2 linked regions of the Natranaerobius thermophilus JW/NM-WN-LF genome follow. Each later gene encodes a partner of the first gene's protein in a complex. Links are inferred from orthologs where the notes say so. Each region holds a gene or a part of one and is shown in the gene's direction. Other genes may lie near its edges. The genes, in order: uvrA and mfd.

What was found.
Region 2: the proteins of uvrA (region 1) and mfd are in contact, whole or in part, in a crystal structure (PDB 4DFC), measured with the Escherichia coli proteins. The link is inferred for Natranaerobius thermophilus JW/NM-WN-LF from one-to-one orthologs.

Annotation. Positions count from the first base shown.
Region 1 is NC_010718.1:2,148,583-2,152,309, reverse strand. Bases 1-3,404 are described here. They hold uvrA (excinuclease ABC subunit UvrA), read left to right. Parts: upstream 1-369; coding sequence 370-3,204; downstream 3,205-3,404. Other genes in these bases: uvrC (excinuclease ABC subunit UvrC), read left to right, coding at 3,323-3,404; uvrB (excinuclease ABC subunit UvrB), read left to right, coding at 1-268. Outside these bases: more of uvrC, read left to right, coding at 3,405-3,727. UniProt on the Escherichia coli protein: The UvrABC repair system catalyzes the recognition and processing of DNA lesions. UvrA is an ATPase and a DNA-binding protein. A damage recognition complex composed of 2 UvrA and 2 UvrB subunits scans DNA for abnormalities.
Region 2 is NC_010718.1:80,718-85,148, forward strand. Bases 57-4,164 are described here. They hold mfd (transcription-repair coupling factor), read left to right. Parts: upstream 57-373; coding sequence 374-3,964; downstream 3,965-4,164. Other genes in these bases: NTHER_RS00380 (hypothetical protein), read left to right, coding at 57-236; spoVT (stage V sporulation protein T), read left to right, coding at 4,067-4,164. Outside these bases: more of NTHER_RS00380, read left to right, coding at 1-56; more of spoVT, read left to right, coding at 4,165-4,431. UniProt on the Escherichia coli protein: Couples transcription and DNA repair by recognizing RNA polymerase (RNAP) stalled at DNA lesions. Mediates ATP-dependent release of RNAP and its truncated transcript from the DNA, and recruitment of nucleotide excision repair machinery to the damaged site.

The DNA of each region.
Region 1 (3,727 bases):
AGAAAAGCAGATTGAATTTAATGCGCGCCATAATATCACACCACAAACTGTTCAAAAGAAAGTACATGATGTAATTGAAGCTACTAGATCTGCAGAGGACGAAACTGAAGCTGCTACACCAGAAAACATTCAAGAAATGAGTGCCAAAGAACGTAAAGAGTTAATCGCTAAATTACAGGAAGAAATGAAACAGGCAGCGAAGGAATTAGAATTTGAAAAAGCAGCGGAATTAAGAGATTTAATCATGGAGTTAAAAACTGCTCAATAGTTTAGTTGGGTCCGATCCGTAGACAGACCTTCTTTCATCCATCGATGTTAATCAATGAAAATTCTTTTAATTAACTATTTTTATTAGAGGAGTGTTGTCCCATGCAGGACAAATTAGTAATAAAAGGTGCACGTGAGCACAATTTAAAAAATGTAGATTTGGAAATTCCACGAAATAAATTTGTAGTTATGACAGGTTTAAGCGGTTCGGGGAAGAGTTCTTTGGCTTTTGATACTATATATGCCGAAGGTCAGCGACGATATGTGGAATCTTTAAGCGCTTACGCTCGACAGTTTTTAGGACAAATGGACAAACCGGATGTTGATTATTTAGAAGGACTTAGCCCGGCTATTTCAATAGATCAAAAAACAACCAGCCAAAACCCAAGATCGACAGTGGGAACGGTAACAGAGATTTATGATTATCTCAGATTGCTTTATGCTAGAGTAGGGCGTCCACACTGTCCTAACTGCCATAAACCAATTACCCAGCAAACTGTAGATCAGATGGTGGACCAAATCATTACTCTTCCCGAAGGGACAAAATTCCAGATATTGGCTCCTATAGTTAGAGGGAGGAAAGGTCAACACGAAAAAGTTTTGGAAGATGCTCGCAAAAGCGGATATGTTAGAGCAAGAATTGATGGAGACATTAAATTACTATCAGAAGAAATAAATCTTGAAAAAAATAAGCAGCATACAATTGAAATAGTGATTGACCGTTTAAAAATGAAATCAGGTATTCAAAATAGATTGGCCGACTCTTTAGAGAGTGCTTTAAGCATTGCCGATGGTCTTGTTAATATCCATGTTTTAGATGAAGAACGCGAACTATTATTTAGCCAAAAATATGCTTGTATTGAATGCGGTTTTAGTTTCCCAGAGTTAGCTCCTAGGATGTTCAGTTTTAACAGTCCTTACGGTGCTTGTACTCATTGTGATGGTCTTGGTGAAAAGAGAGAATTTGATATAGATTTGATAGTGCCTGATAAAAGCATGTCAATAAATGAAGGTGCAATTTTGCCTTGGAGTAAAAATAAAGATGGGTATTTCTTTAATTTGTTGACGGCCGTCTGCCAAAGTTTTGGGATTGATATGGATACTCCTTTTGAAGAGTTATCTAAAGAAGAACAGAATCTTCTCTTGTACGGTTCAGGAGACGAGAAGTTTTCATTTAGTTTTAGAACAGGTCGTGGTCGTTGGTATGAAGGAAGCAGAGTTTTTGAAGGTATTATACCGAATTTATCTCGCCATTATAAGAGTACAAATTCAGATAGATTTAGGGAAGAAATAGAATCTTATATGGCTTCGATTCCTTGTAGTCACTGTAACGGTAAAAGGTTGAGGTCCGAGAGTCTAGCCGTTAAAGTTGGAGACATGAATATTGGTCAGGTTACGGAAATGACCGTCAAAGAAGCTTTAGACTTTTTTACCAATATTGAATTAACTGATAAAGAATGGAAAATTGCCCGCCTAATTCTTAAAGAGATAAATGAACGGCTAAAATTTCTTAAAGACGTGGGGCTTGAATACTTGACCCTGGAAAGGTCTGCTGGAACTTTAAGTGGTGGGGAAGCTCAACGGATAAGATTGGCAACTCAGATTGGCTCAAGTTTAACCGGAGTTTTGTATATCCTTGATGAGCCTAGTATTGGCCTACATCAGAGGGATAATGAACGTTTGATAAGGACTTTAGAGAATCTAAGAGATATTGGAAACACTTTGATTGTAGTAGAGCATGATGAGACTACCATTAGAAGAGCAGATCATTTGGTAGATATTGGCCCTGGGGCAGGTCGTGATGGTGGACATGTAGTAGCTCAGGGAACAATAGATGATATTTGTGACCAAAAAGACTCAATCACAGGTAAATTTTTACAAGGTGAAGAAGTGATCCCGACACCACAAAAGAGAAGGAGCTCAAACGGTAAGTCAATTGATATTAAGGGAGCGGCAGCCCATAATCTGGATAATGTTGATGTAGAAATCCCCATGGGAATACTTAATTGTGTAACTGGAGTTTCCGGTTCGGGAAAAAGTACTTTGATTCATGAAGTCCTGTATAAAGGTTTGGCTGCCAAACTTCACAAAGCAAGAAAGAAACCAGGGTATTTTAAAGAAATAAAAGGAATAGAAAATCTGGACAAGGTGATAGAGATTGACCAATCTCCTATTGGCAGAACTCCTCGCTCTAATCCGGCTACTTACACAGGTGTTTTTGATCATATCAGGGAAATCTTTAGCGAAACTCCTGAAGCCCGGATGAGAGGTTATAAACCTGGTAGATTTAGTTTTAATGTGAGAGGTGGAAGATGTGAAGCTTGTAAGGGAGACGGGATTATAAAAATAGAGATGCACTTTTTACCCGATGTTTATGTTCCCTGTGAAGTCTGTCAAGGTAAAAGATATAATAGAGAGACTCTTGAGGTCAGATATAAAGGTAAGACTATTGCTGACGTTTTAGACATGGATGTCAATACAGCCCTTGAGTTCTTTGCTTCTATACCCAAGATAAGAAGAAAATTACAGACAGTTGCAGATGTGGGTTTGGGCTATATCAAACTGGGGCAACCAGCTACCACGCTTTCTGGTGGAGAAGCACAGCGTGTGAAATTGGCTTCTGAACTTAGCCGTAGAAGCAATGGACGTACCCTATACATCTTGGATGAACCAACTACAGGCCTTCATATGGCCGATGTTAAAAAATTGTTGGGAGTTTTACAAAGACTTGTGAATAATGGAGATACGGTAATTGTAATAGAGCATGATCTGGATGTGATTAAAACTGCAGATCATATTATCGATTTAGGTCCTGAAGGTGGTTCAGAAGGAGGGCGTATAATTGCCCAGGGCACCCCTGAGGAAGTTTCTCAAAATGAAAAATCCTATACCGGACAGTTTTTAGAAGAGATTCTTAAAAAGCGGGAATCGGCTTAGCCTTTGGGCAGCCTTCCCGCTTTTTTAAATACGGTTAAACCAATAACAGTGTTATGATATAATATAACTTTAAGAATATATTTTAAATCCAATATAATAGCTGTAGGGGGAAGTAACAGTGACCAGAGAAGACTTACAAGAAAAACTAGCAAATCTACCGGAAAAACCTGGCGTATACTTAATGAAAAGCAAGCAAGGTCGCGTGATATACGTGGGAAAAGCAATTAATCTAAAAAACAGAGTCCGTTCATATTTTAATTCCGGTAATAAAGCTGTCAAAGTACAGGTGATGACCCCTAAGATTTCTGATATAGAAACCATTGTTACTGATTCCGAGTTAGAAGCGCTAATATTGGAAAATAATTTAATTAAAAAGTATCGCCCTAAATATAACGTGAGCTTAAGGGATGATAAAAATTATCCTTACCTAAAAATAACTACAGAAGAAGATTACCCGCGCTTGATCATTGCCAGGCGAATGGGTAAACATGGTCGTTATTTTGGACCTTATCCCAATGCGGGA
Region 2 (4,431 bases), 2.1 Mb from region 1 along the record:
TTATTGGTGTTCATGTAGGCATTGGGATAGCAGAAGGTTTAAAAGATTTGTATGTCGATAGAAGCTGGGGAGCTTGCATGGCTTCTATTATTGGTCATTCTTTTTTTGGGAGTGTGACCTTGGGGATCTATAGATTGACTGGATATTTGATTTTAGGTATTATCTTAGGCGCTGTAGTACATATAGGATGGAATTCCTTGATTTTAAGTATTAACCAGGAAAAGACTTTAAAATAGTTGACATATGGAAAAGTTAAGCATATAATTTCCTAGAAATCAATTCAATCCTTAAAAATATCTAAATATTATCTTAAGTTATCAAAGTTATCAACAAAGCTTATTATATAAATCCGTAAATTAGCGGGGGGACAGATATGAGCTATTTGGTTGACATAATTCCTTATGAAAATAGTTTACAAAATATTATTGAAGATTTTTCTCCTAGGCGTAAGCGGAGTACTAAGCAGATGGTATCAGGTATTAGCGGAAGTGAATTTCCATTAATACTGGCAGGATTGTTTAGAGCTTATGGCCGGCCAATCACTCTAATAACATATGATAATTACAGAGCGGAAAGCTTATATTCAGATTTAGTTACACTGTTGGACAAAGAACAAGTTTATATCTATCCGGAGCATCAAGTATATCCTTTTGAACTAGCCTGGCAAAGTAGAGATGTAAATAACGAAAGAGCCCAGGTCCTACAAGCTATGTTAAGTAAAAAATCTGCTGTTTATATATTTTCATTGAAGTCTGCTAAAGAAAAGCTATCTCCCGCTCAAGTTGTAAAACAGACATTTCTTAACCTTGAAGTTGGGAATGAAAAGCTTTCTCCAACTATGATTGCAGAAAAACTTACAGGATTAGGTTATGAAAATACTTCTATGGTTGAACAAAAGGGGCAGTTTAGTCATAGAGGAGGCATCATTGATGTTTTCCCTGTGGCAAGCGAACTACCTGTCCGAATAGAGTTTTTTGATGACGAGATAGAGTCAATTAGAGCTTTTGACCTAGCAACTCAACGATCTTTAAAAGAGTATAATAGCCTGGTAGTTGGACCAGGAAGTCAGCTTGTAATAGGAGATAATACTAATTTATCTCAGGCATTGAATCAACTGACTCGTGAATTTGAGCTACAAAAAGGTAAATTAATGAAAGATGGAATTACTGATCGATCCGAGGAATTAGAAGAGAGGATCAACAGGGATTTAAGTTCCTTAGAAAACGGGATCTCATTACCTCATTTTCATAGATATTTATCTTATTTTTACCCAAAAAATTATGGTACGATAATAGATTTTTTACCAACAAACTCTTTGTTTTGGGTTGATGAGCCTAATAGGATTAAAGAAAGTGACGAGTTTTATAATAATGAAATAACAGAATTAGCGGAATCTCTAATTGAAGAAGGTAAAATTCTTCCTGGAGAAAGTAATTTATTTTATTCTATTGAAGATGTGTTGTCAGGAAACCCCTTTGATACAATTTATTCTGCTAATTTTTTACGCCAGAATCCATTTGAAAATGTGTCCCAGGCTACTAATATGTCAGTTAAGTCAATGAATCAGTTTTATGGTCAGTGGGATTTTTTTCTAAAAGAAATGAAACAGTGGATGAATAACAATTATCGCATCATCTTGTTTTCACCTACCCCGGAAAGTGCTAGAACATTATATGAAAATTTAAAGAAGGAAGAAATCGGTGCGACTATTGTGGAGAAGGGTAATACTAAAACAGAAAATCAAGTTGTTATTGCTGTAGGAGATTTAAAAAGTGGTTTTATATTACAGGAAAGTAAATTAGCGGTAATTACTTATGGAGATTTATGGGGACATCAAAAGAAGAAAATACGTAGCAGAAAACGTGATAAGTCAGAAGATAAAGCAGTGAAAGTATCTGATTATCGTGAACTTCAAGTTGAAGATTATGTAGTTCATGAAAAACATGGAATCGGCAAGTATATGGGAATAAAAACGTTAGAAGTCGGTGGCTTGTATAAAGACTATCTCCATATCAAATATGCCGGGAATGACAGCCTGTATGTTCCCACAGAACAAATTGATGAGATTCAAAAATATGTTGGTAAGGAAGGAAAACCTCCTAAGCTTTATTCTCTAGGAAGTAGTGAATGGCAAAAAGTAAAACAAAGAGTAAAATCTTCAGTCAAAGAGTTGGCAGAGGATTTATTAAAATTATATGCCGAACGAAGTTCGCGTAAGGGATACGCATTTAGCCAGGACACACCATGGCAAAAAGAGTTTGAAGATTATTTCCCTTATGAGCTAACTCCGGACCAAAAAAAGGCCATTTCTGAGATCAAGGAGGATTTAGAATCTGAACAACCTATGGACAGATTATTATGTGGGGATGTAGGGTACGGGAAAACAGAAGTAGCAATGAGAGCAGCCTTCAAAGCTGTCATGGAGGGGAAACAAGTCTGTGTCTTAGTACCAACAACCATTTTAGCACAACAACATTTCCAAACTTTTAAAGAGAGGTTTGCACCATATCCTGTTGATATTCGTGTTATAAGCCGTTTTAGTAGTCAAAAGGATGAGAAACTAGTTAAAGAAGAAATGAAAGAAGGCAATGCTGAGATTATCATTGGAACACATAAACTGTTAAATAAATCAGTCAAATTTAGAGACTTAGGTTTATTAATAATAGACGAAGAACAGCGATTTGGAGTTCAACATAAAGAAAAAATTAAAATGCTTAAAAAGAATTTAGATGTGTTGACTATGACAGCTACGCCAATTCCAAGAACTTTGCATATGTCTTTAGTTGGAGTTAGAGATTTAAGTGTGATTGAAACTCCTCCGGAAGGACGCTTTCCTGTACAAACTTATGTTATGGAACATTCTCCTCAATTAATTAGAGAAGCCGTTAACAGGGAAATTAGCCGAGAAGGCCAGGTTTATGTTGTTCATAACAGAGTGAAGGGTATAAATAAAGTAGCAAAGGAAGTAGCTGATTGGGTGCCTGATGCCAAAGTAGGTGTTGCTCATGGTCAGATGCCCGAAAAACAATTGGAACGAGTTATGTTAGACTTTTACGAAGGTAAATATGATGTACTAGTGTCTACTTCCATAGTAGAAGCTGGATTAGACATTCAAAATGTTAATACAATCATAATTTATAATGCAGATCGTATGGGCTTAAGCCAGCCATACCAGTTAAGGGGCCGAGTAGGAAGAAGTAATCGAATGGCATATGCATATTTAACTTATCAGAAAGATAAAGTATTAACACAAGAAGCAGAAAAACGCTTAAAAGCAATCAAAGAGTTTACAGAACTGGGGTCTGGTTTTAAGCTCGCTTTACGTGACTTAGAAATTCGGGGAGCAGGCAATATACTAGGGCCAGAACAACATGGACATATTATGGCCGTAGGTTTTGATATGTACACAAAAATGCTGAAAGATGCTATTAAAGAAATTTCTCAGGAAAGTCAAACTCAAGAAGAAACCACCAAGATTCAAGATGACAAAACTGAAGTTGAAAAACCAGAAGAAGTAAAAGTGGAGTTGAATATTAATGCTTATTTACCAACAACTTATATTTCTGATCATGAACAAAAGATAACTATTTACAAAAAAGCAAGAAGTATTAACTCCTATAGTGAAGCTAATGACTTGGAAACGGAGTTAAAAGACCGATTTGGTTCATTACCTCAAGAAGTTAAAAACTTGCTAGATATTACTCGCCTGAAAGTTCTTGCCCGGGAAACAGGTATCATTTCTATTACCAGGCAAGGCTATTGGGTACACTTGGACTTAGATCCTCGTCAGAAAATTAGTGGGGAAAATTTAATAAAATTAACTACAAAATTCCCTGGGAAAATCACAGTTTCTTCTCAAACAGATGGATTAACCTTAAAAGTAAACGTTAAAAACTTAAAAGATTCGGGTTTAATGGACATGATCAATAAAGTTGCCGAATCTTTGCTAGAGTTGGTAGCGTAACTGAAACTGAGGATGATTTTGTCTTTCTTGTATAAAAAGCACCAGCTAAATAAATACTAATTGTTGCAACCAATAATGTACCCCAATAAAGGAGGTAAAACTGTGAAGGCAACCGGCATTGTTCGCAGAATAGATGATCTGGGCAGGGTAGTTATACCAAAAGAAATCAGAAGGACTTTGAGAATAAGAGAAGGTGATCCCCTGGAGATTTTCGTTGACCGAGAAGGGGAAGTGATATTAAAAAAATATTCTCCAATAGGTGAATTGGGAGAATTTGCAGAGGAATATGTTGAATCAATTCATGAAACTACCGGACATATAGCATGTATATCTGATCGAGATATGATTATCTCAGTTGCTGGGACTGCAAAAAAAGAATTTTTAAATCGTCCACTATCACCTGCTGTGGATAGGGCTATGGAAGAGCGGCAATCAGTGAAAATTGAAGATTCAGCAGATCATCCCTA